DNA from 2 places in the Lysinibacillus sp. FSL K6-4013 genome. Region 2 is predicted to be linked to the other one. Evidence: riboswitches for the same ligand, from Rfam matches in the RefSeq annotation. Region 2 holds a riboswitch; the other holds the start of a gene.

Region 1 (5,176 bases), 1.1 Mb from region 2:
AATCTGCTAATGTCCAGCCCTTTAAACGTCGTAATGGCTTTGTCCAAATGAGTGCTCCAAGAATCATACAAGTCCCTAAACCACCCATTGTTGCCGAGCCTTCAAAGCCACCACTTGTATAGCCAGAGCCTACCGCTGCAAAAAAGAAGGGAGCTGCTAATAAAGCAGCGACTAAACTACCCGTTACAACGGATAAAGGCATGCTCCAGCCAGCAACAATTAAATCTTCGGCTGTGTTGACACGCTTATAGCCTTTATAGCCAATGTAATAGATAAATAATAAGTATAAGCAAAAGATAATAATATTTAACATTATTTACACCTTCTTTTTCCATTATCCGTTCATTACGACTCCACCATTTGGCGTTAAGATTTGGCCTGTATAGAAGTCAGCATGATTAGAGGCTAAAAATAATACACTTTTCGCAATCTCTTCTGGTTGCGCTAAACGTTTTAATGGATATTTTGCGGATTCTTCCTCCACATAGTTATCGCCAAACTCTTGTAAAATGTCCGTAAATGTTCCACTAGGAGCAACTGCATTGACAAGTATAGAAGGTGCTAATTCTCTTGCTAAAGCCTTTGTAAAAGCATTAATAGCACCCTTCGCAGCTGAATAATGCGTGAATTCTTCACAACCTAAGCTACCAATATCAGATGAAATATTTATGATTTTTCCTGTATTACGTTCCTTCATTCTTTTAGCTGCTTCACGGCAATTATAGAAGCAGCCATATAAATGAACTTTAATCATGCGATCCCACTGCTCATCCGTTAAATCTGTAATGCTGGAACCCTGTGCAAATCCAGCATTATTTACAAGAATATCAATTTCCCCGAGGTGCTCGTCCATAAATTGATGCATCGCTTGTACTTCTTGTGAGTTAGAAACATCAGCGTGGAATATTAAAGCTTTCACACCATACCTTTCTGCTTCAGCACGTACAGCTTCTGCCTCTTGCTCATCCCCAATATAATTAATTAAAATATTGGCTCCATGTTGCGCAAAGCCTAATGCAATTGCTTTACCGATTCCTTTACTAGAGCCTGTTATTAAAACATTTTTCCCTGTAAAATTAATGTCCATTATGATCATTCTCCAATTTGAATTTTGCCACAAGACCTTGCAGCTCTTCTGCTGTTTTGCCCAATGATGAAGAGGCATCCTTTACTTCCTGCATGGTAGATAATTGCTCTTGTGTAGAATTCGAGACATTTGAAGAGAACTCTGCTGACTGCTCTGCAGATTGTTTAATATTATTAACAGATGCCGCCACTTCTTCTGAGGATGCAGAAATTTGTTGTGAGGCTGCTGAAATTTCACGTATTTGGCTAGCGACTTCTTCTGAGGAAGTAAGAATTTCTTTAAAGATTTCTCCTACTTCATTGGTAAATGCCATCCCTACCTTAACATCCTCTTTGCCTTTCTCCATAACCGTGATAGAAGCGTTTGAATCAGACTGAATAGAACTAATTAAATTGTAAATTTCTGTTGCTGATTGAGAGGATTGTTCAGCTAAGCGTCTCACCTCATCCGCAACAACGGCAAAGCCTTTACCGTGTTCACCTGCTCGTGCCGCTTCGATAGCAGCATTTAATGCTAATAGATTTGTTTGATCGGCAATAGCAGTAATTAAGCTAACAATTTCACTTATTTTTTTAGTATTAACATGTAGTCCATTAATGGTTGTCCCTATTTGTTCAACAGAATCATTAATTAACTCCATTTGGGCAATAACTTGTTGGACAACTTCATTCCCTCGTTCAGAAGCCTGTGATGCTGAAATAGAGGATTCCGCAGCTACATTTGCAGAATCAGCAATTTGCTGAATACCTGTTGCAGTTTCTTCCATAGCAGCGGCTGTTTCCTCTGTCATGGTCATCGAGGCCTCAGCATTTTGTGTAATTTGATTCATGTCTAGTGCAATATTTGTTGAGCTGTTATAAGTTTCACCAGCATGTACTGTTAATTGATTGGCTGCTGAAGAAACGTGATTGGATGTATTGCGTATGTTTAAAATAATATGTTGCAAATTAGCCACCATTGTACGAATGGATTCAGATAATTTACCAATTTCATCCTTCGATGTCTCTAAATCAACATCTATTAATTCACCATTTGCCACTTGATTGGCAACGTTCACTACTTTTTTCAGTGGCTTTAATAGTCGATCTATAATTATGTAAACTAAAACTAATAAAATTAAAATACCGATAATAGCAATGACAATTTGCTTAATCACACTTGTTTTAATAATCGTATTGATATAATCAGCGGAGTAATCAATCCCTAATAGGGCAATCAGTTGGCCATTATCATCTTTAATAGGACTAAAAACCGTTCTCCAAGAACCAAAAGGATCCTCGAAAATATCAGTTACCTCTGTACTATTATTTTCAATAGCTAATTTTGCTGTTTCTACATGCTCATCCGCTAAATCAGTAAAAATTTCACCAGCTTCATATACTTCATTTAGATTAGAGGTATAGCCAATTGGATTGACGCCACCCTCATCCTTGACATCCCAAATATAACTCCAGCTCATAATACCTTGCTGGTCCTGAATCATATCAAGTTGCTTTTGGATCTTTGTAAACTTTGCGTTTGTTTCCCCTTTTTCGGACAGCAAATCTTTTACTTCATCACTGTCTAAGTTCATAGCTGTTAATAAACCAACACTTTTTAATTCTTGCTCCAAATCCACATTCATCCGATTATTCAATTCACTAATACTTTGCGTCGTAATAATAGCGATAAGCAGTAATACAACGATAGAGACTGTTAGTAAAAGCTTATTTTTTAATGATGTGTTTTTTAACAACTTCATTTCCCCTTTTCCTCCTTTGAACTTTACTTGCAAAAAAATGCCTATTTCAAAAGAAATAGGCATAAAAGAACAAAAACTAGAATGAGAATGATACAACTAGCACTCTTTTGCAACCCAGCCGCCATAGCATTTATTGCCTTAGACCTGTAGCTTTGCGTCTTTACTTTTCAGTAAATTTGCCTATATTTCCCTACCAAAATTAACACAGTAGGTAAAAGTAGTCAATGCTCTCTACTTAAAACATACATATTTTATACTAGCTGTTCCTTCATTAATAATTATATAAATTACTTAATTATGATTCATCTATTGAACAAAATAAAAACAGCTACAACCTCAATTAGCGTTGTAGCTGTCCACTTTCAATTCACTTACCCCTAAGTGTTTGAATAAATTATACGTTTTGTGTGACAAGTAATACGGATGGTATAAAGGATAACGCAAACATAGCGATATACCATACGGAAGTACGACGTAATGAAAAGCGTACTTTTTTTCGTTCCGCATAAAAAATATCTAACATAACTGCAACAATAAAAGGCATTGTAATACATGCAATAGCTACTAATAAGATGTCAAAATAAATCATACAAGCCCCCCCTTTGTCTGTGAACATTTTTCATCTTTTTTGTGAACGTTTTGTGATAATTTTATTGTACACAATTTCGTCACAAATTGTCAACGAGTTTTAAAGAAAAAAATGGCACTTTATGATTGATATCCATTGTGCATTATGCTCTATATTTATATGTTAGGCCCCTTAAAAAATTTCGTACGAATGAATCGCCACACTCTTTATAATTACGATGACTTGGATTTCTTAAAATAGCACCTAATTCACCTTTTGTAACTTTAATGCCGCCGTCATATAAAATCTCAAGCATCTCCTCAGTTGTTAAAGCTAAAGCAATTTTTACTTTCTTTAGCAGCATATTATTTGGGCTTTCTTTACCTGACACAGGTAAAGGTCCAACAGCCTGTCCTTCTCTTGGTTTCTGAGGCCCGCGTTTAAAAGTAATTAATCCATTTAAAAATGCCTCTAACATTTTATTATTACATTTGATGTATTCCTCTGGCGCTTCTTCCTCATCATTAATCTTAATCAGCATATTTAATACTTCTTCCTTTGTATAATCCATGCCACCAAGTTTAAAAATTTCTACCATATCTACATTTTTTATATCGAACGCATAGCGTAAACGAATTAAGATATCATTATTTGTCATTATATTTCCTCCTTTAATTAACCTTATATAGTAAAGAGCCAGGCTTAATTATAACAGAGAGTTTGCTGATTATTGCTAGCTTTCCACAAGTTGTTGTTGTTAGCAAATAGCGTGTGCATTTCCTACTTTTTAAATGTATGAAAAATTTAATCGCAACCATTCTAAGGTCAAGGAGGTGAGAACAATGGCTAACAATAACCGCAGTTCAAATAAACTTCTAGTACCTGGAGTACATGAGGCTGTCAATCAAATGAAATATGAAATTGCACAAGAGTTTGGCGTTCAGCTTGGGCCAGAAGCATCTTCTCGTGCAAATGGTTCCGTTGGAGGAGAGATTACAAAACGTCTTGTTGAAATCGCTGAAAAACGTTCAAAAGGTTTATTATAATTAAATACTAATAAGAAAAGAACGAATCCCATTTACATAATTGGAATTCGTTCTTTCGTGCTCTATAAAATTATGCTGTTTGCAATTCCTTCCCTGAGCTCTTAAGCGTTAGCATAACGATAAAGGAAATACAATACAGTGCTGCTAAGTAAATCATCACGACAGTCATATCGTAGCTTTGTAAAATAAAACCTACAAAGATTGGTGAAAACCCACCTATAGCTCGTCCAAAGTTAAAAATGGTGTTTGTTGCTGTACTGCGAATTTGTACTGGATAAAAGCTACTAATTAATGCACCATACCCTGCAAACATTCCATTAGAGAAGAATCCTACAACCGCACCGCCTACTAATATCGCTACTGCACCTGTTGCAAACGAGTAAAAGAATACAGCACATGCAGAGGCTACTAAAAAGATCCCGAATGTTCGCTTTGCACCAAAACGATCCATAAATCTGCCAAACGTCAGCATTCCAATGATCATGCCAACTGCGGTACTAATTGTCCACAATGCTGAGCTTGAAACCGATAAACCTTGCGATTTCTGTAACATCGAAGGTAGCCAAATCATTAGACCATTATAGCCTGCAATTTGAACAGTTGCCATTAGAATTAGGGAGAGTGTTGTCATGGTGATACGAGGTGAAGCAAATAATTGTGCTAATTTCCCGTTCTCTTGCTTATTATTTTGTTGTTTCTGCGCTGCTAACCATTCTGGTGATTCATCAATATTT
Region 2 (5,176 bases):
TTGCTAACCCATATGTTGCAGCATCTCGCGGTATGGTAGACGACGTAATCGATCCACGAGATACACGTATCAAGCTGATTCAAGGACTTGATATGCTGTCAAACAAACATGAAACACGTCCAGAGAAAAAGCACGGTAATATTCCTCTATAATAGTCATACAAGCCTAGCAGCTCAAAAGTTGCTAGGTTTTTCATTGCCAAAAAGTGAAACATTTTTGTTTGTCATCCGTACTGATAGATATGAGGAGTTGAGATGAATGGAATGGCAGCAATTACAAACAGAGCAAGAAAAGATTCATACACAACTTAGAAAAGCATCTAGATTAAACGAACAAAATCAGTTAATTGATGGGCAAATTAAACATACACAACAGGAAATAGACACTCATACAGCAGCACTCCACCAAATTCGATCCAAACTTGATAAATTGGATGGTTTCTCGTTTATGAATATGATTCGTACATGGACAGGGCAACAAGATGAACTGAGGGCAGAAAAAATTGATAAGGCGGCAGTACTTGAATTAAAGCTGAATGAAGCAAAGAAAATGCAAAATGATTTAGCAGAGGATAACGTGCAAGTGATGAATCAGCTTGCCCAGATTGATGAAAATGCACTACAGCAATCACTTCAACAGGTCTACCTTAAAAAGAAGAAGTATTTACAGATTCATGATGCTGCCCAAGCAGAAAGGCTAGAGCATTTAGCACATGAGGAAATGCTAACAAAGCAGCTCATTAGAGAAATTAAAGAGGCGGAGGAAGCGGGAGAAGTAGCTCTTACAAGGCTAGGGCAAGCAGCAGCTTCATTACATTCGGCCAATGGGTATTCCACATGGGATACGTTTTTGGGTGGTGGGCTGATTGCAACACACTTAAAGCATGATGCACTCGATCAGTCAGAAAACTATTTACACAGTGCTCAAATTGCGTTACAGCGTTTTCATAATGAATTATTGGATGTTCAAGAAATGTCTACGAAATCGTTGCATGTTGAAACAGATGGCTTTGTTAAGTTTGCAGACTACTTTTTTGATGATATTTTTTCAGCATGGTCTGTTCATTCTAAAATTTCAACAGCAAGGGAACAGGTCTCACGTGTTCAGGATGATGTACATAATACGATTTGGCGCTTACAGGATAAACATAAGAAAGCAGTCAACTACCTACAATCATTAGAAAAAGAAAAAGAGCTTATTTTCAATCACTAAGGAAAGTCTGAGTTGTTCTCAGACTTTTTATTTTGGTCGTATTGTTCAATGATTTCAACTCTTCTGACGTTGTGCTAAAATAATACGTATACTATAACGTGGAAAAACACGTAAACTAAGGGAGTTTTACAACATGACAAGTCGTTTAGTAGAAGAGTTTTTTGAGCTCGTACAAATTGATTCAGAAACAAAACATGAACAACTAATAGCACCCATTCTTGTAGAGAAGTTAACTGCACTTGGATTTTCAGTGATTCAAGACGATGCACATACGCGTAATGGACATGGGGCAGGTAATATTATTGCCACATTAAAAGGCACATTGGATGTGGAGCCAATCTATTTCACTTCTCATATGGATACCGTTGTGCCAGGAAAAGGCATCAAACCGTCTTTGCGTGAGGATGGCTATATCGTATCTGATGGTACGACGATTTTAGGTGCTGACGATAAAGCAGGATTAGCAGCTCTATTTGAGATGGTCAAACGTTTGAAAGAGCAAAATATTGCACATGGCGATATTGAATTTATTATTACGGCTGGTGAAGAAAGTGGCCTTGTTGGCGCTAAAGAGTTAGATCCAGCTAACATTAAAGCAAAATATGGCTTTGCGGTTGATAGCGATGGCAAAGTTGGTGGCATCGTGACAGCAGCACCCTTCCAGGCGAAAATTTTTACAAAGATTATTGGAAAAACGGCACATGCAGGGGTTGCTCCTGAAAAGGGTATTTCTGCCATAACAGTTGCATCAAAATGCATTGCTCAAATGAAGCTAGGCCGTTTAGATGAAGAAACGACAGCGAATATTGGGCGTTTTGAAGGTGGACAAGCGACGAATATTGTTTGTGACGAAGTGACAATCCTGGCAGAAGCACGTTCTATAGACAAAGCTAAATTGGATGCGCAAACAAAGCATATGCAAGATACGTTTGAACAAGTATCTGCTTCTTTAGGCGCACGTGCAGAGGTAGAAGTGAAGCTAATGTATCCAGGCTTCCGTGTAACGGAATCGGATAAAGTAGTTCAGGTAGCTATGGCTGCTGCACGCAATATTGATCGTACACCGACACTAGGCATTTCTGGTGGAGGCTCAGATGCAAACGTCATCGCAGGCTTTGGCATTCCTACAGTTAATTTATCTGTTGGCTATGAGGATATTCATACAACGAATGAAAAGATACCAGTAGAAGAACTTGAAAAATTAGCAGATTTACTAGTAGAAATCGTCAAAGAATCGGCGAAAAATTAACAGTCGAGTAAGGATGTGTAACCCTATGGAAAGTGTCAAAGCAGTCGTTTTTGCTTGTGGGACAGAGGAATACGCCGTACCTGTGGAACAAGCGATTTCAATTGAAAAATTAGAGCATGTAACACCTATTCCTCATTTACCTAACTATCTTCTAGGCTTTACAAGAATTCGTGGTGAGCTTGTACCTGTTCTAGATTTTGAGCGCATACTGTATAACCGCTCATCTAATCCATCAACCGCACGTATCATTGTGTTGAATACTGATGTGGTTAATTATGGATTACTTGTTACAGAAGCACGAGAAATTCTTGATTTCGATGAATCAGTACTTCAGCAATTGGGCCTAGTCAATTATAGTAAAACACGCTATTTTACTGCGGTAGCTAATCTTGAAAATCGAATGATAACATATGTTGATCCAAAAATACTGGTTAATTCATTAGAGGGCATTCGAGAAATTATCGATTATTTACACAAAATGCTTGAAAATGAAAAGGAAAACGTAGAGTCTTAGACACTCTACGTTTTTTTATGTTTGAATAGTAAATTTAACCTGTATTTTGTCGTTTTTACCTGATCATACATGTGACAATTATGCATTATACCTACAGACAAACCATTGCTAACCGCGTATGATAATGATTAAGAAAAAACTGAAAAAGGCAAACTTCACCGAAAGGGAGGGACGCAAAGCCATGAGTCTAAACACTATAATTTCAGTGCAAGATTGTCAGGTTGCCAGGTTCTGTTCTAGGAGCCGTGGCGAGTAGAATGGAGTTAGTTCGTATGAAGAGACAATTAAAAGTATGGACCGCACTAATCGTCATCATGATTAGTTCATTAGCTTTATCAAGTGGAAAGGTTGATGCAATGTCTATACAGGAAAAGGCTACGTGGCTGTGGGATACATCCCTCATCATGGATGACCAAGAAAAAATATTATTATTTTTAGAACATAACGATGTCAATAAAGTTTATCTGCAAATCGATCAAGGCATAGCGAGCAATGACTATAAGCATTTTATTAGTAACGCTTCTGACAAAGGTATTCGCATTTATGCATTGGATGGTGCTGCAAGCTGGGTTTCAGCTGAGGGTAGCCGAAGCCAAGATGAATTGTTTAATTGGTTACATATATATAATAAGAATTCAACTGAATCTGAGCAATTTTCTGGAGTGCACCTTGATGTAGAACCTTATTTAAATAGTGGATGGAGCTTACATCAAGCACAAACGATAGAATCCTATCAAACACTAATAATGAAAGCAAGTGAGAAAGCAAGTCAGTTACAACTTACTTTAGAAGTAGACATGCCATTTTGGTTTGATGAAGTTCAGTATAATAACGAATTTGGAAAAGGGTTATTAGCTGATTGGGTCATTGACCATGTGGATAGTGTGACGATCATGGCCTATCGTGATGCTGCAAAAGATATTATCTCTATTGTAGAACATGAAATCGCTTATGCTTCCACTGTGAATAAATCAATCGTAATTGGTGTAGAAACAGGCGCTTCAGAGGAAGGGGAAAATATTACTTTTTATGATAATGGAGAAGCCTTTATGAATGAACAGCTTATACTTGTTCAGCAACATTTTTCAAATAACGATGCTTTTCATGGAGTAGCCATTCATTATGTGGAGAATTGGATGACCATGCGTCCATAAAAAAAGTCCTTCCAGTGTAAAACTGGAAGGGCTTTTCTATTGCTATTAAGACAGACGACCACTGTAGTCTTCAAATTTAAACTCACGGATCACTTTAATGCCTTCTTCATCGTTATACGAAACGATAGATGGTAAGTTGACACCGTTAAACATATGGTTTTTCACCATTGAATAATGAGCCATATCTGTGAATACAAGACGATCACCTGGTTTTAATGGCTGTTCAAACGAATAATCACCAATCACATCACCAGCTAGACATGTTAGTCCGCCTAAGCGATATGTGTGTGCTAATTCATTTGCTTGTCCAGAACCAATAATCATTGGACGGTAAGGCATTTCAAGTACATCAGGCATGTGACATGTTGCTGATGTATCTAAAATAGCAAGATCCATCCCATTTTCTTGAATATCAAGCACGGTTGCTACTAAGTAGCCTGTATTAAGGGCTACTGCTTCACCAGGCTCAAGATAAACAAGCAGGTTATACTTTTCTTGAATATAATTAATGATGTTCACAAGTTTTTCTACATCATAATCATCACGCGTAATATGGTGACCGCCACCGAAGTTTAACCATTTCATTTGGTGTAACACATCACCAAATTTTTCCTCAACTACTTCAATAATACGCTCTAATGTATCAGAATTTTGTTCACACATCGCATGGAAGTGTAAGCCATCAATACCGTCAAGCTGTGATTTATCAAAGTTAGCCAATGTTGTACCAAGGCGAGAGTTTGTGTAGCAAGGATCATAAAGGGCTGTTTCAATTTCAGAGTACTCAGGATTCACACGAATACCACATTCAATTGTTTTACCAGCAGATTTTACTCTGTCCTTGTACTGTGCCCATTGGTTAAATGAGTTAAAGACGATGTGATCCACATAGCCTAGAAGCTCGTCCATTTCATGCTCAATATAAGCAGGAGCATAAACATGCACTTCCTTGCCCATTTTTTCATAGCCAAGTCGTGCCTCATGCAGTGAGCTTGCTGTAATGCCTGCTAAATATTCCCCGACTAAAGGGAATGTTGAATGCATTGA

The links. Region 2 has a riboswitch for cyclic di-GMP ahead of MHB39_RS14270 (amidase). Riboswitches for the same ligand answer to the same signal wherever they lie in the genome.
Region 1: another riboswitch for cyclic di-GMP. It lies ahead of MHB39_RS19830 (HAMP domain-containing methyl-accepting chemotaxis protein); the one in region 2 lies ahead of MHB39_RS14270 (amidase).

What each region holds. Positions count from the first base shown of each region.
Region 1 is NZ_CP152031.1:3,989,960-3,995,135, forward strand. It holds gene MHB39_RS19820 (sodium:solute symporter family protein) at 1-313, opposite strand, end outside; gene MHB39_RS19825 (SDR family oxidoreductase) at 335-1,087, opposite strand; gene MHB39_RS19830 (HAMP domain-containing methyl-accepting chemotaxis protein) at 1,077-2,828, opposite strand; cyclic di-GMP riboswitch class I at 2,934-3,019, opposite strand; gene MHB39_RS19835 (hypothetical protein) at 3,223-3,417, opposite strand; gene MHB39_RS19840 (DUF1456 family protein) at 3,560-4,054, opposite strand; gene MHB39_RS19845 (alpha/beta-type small acid-soluble spore protein) at 4,239-4,442, shown strand; gene MHB39_RS19850 (MFS transporter) at 4,513-5,176, opposite strand, start outside.
Region 2 is NZ_CP152031.1:2,878,605-2,883,780, reverse strand. It holds gene MHB39_RS14290 (acyl-CoA carboxylase subunit beta) at 1-152, shown strand, start outside; gene MHB39_RS14285 (hypothetical protein) at 259-1,212, shown strand; gene MHB39_RS14280 (M20/M25/M40 family metallo-hydrolase) at 1,346-2,461, shown strand; gene MHB39_RS14275 (CheW domain-containing protein) at 2,487-2,975, shown strand; cyclic di-GMP riboswitch class I at 3,113-3,204, shown strand; gene MHB39_RS14270 (amidase) at 3,248-4,129, shown strand; gene nspC (carboxynorspermidine decarboxylase) at 4,175-5,176, opposite strand, start outside.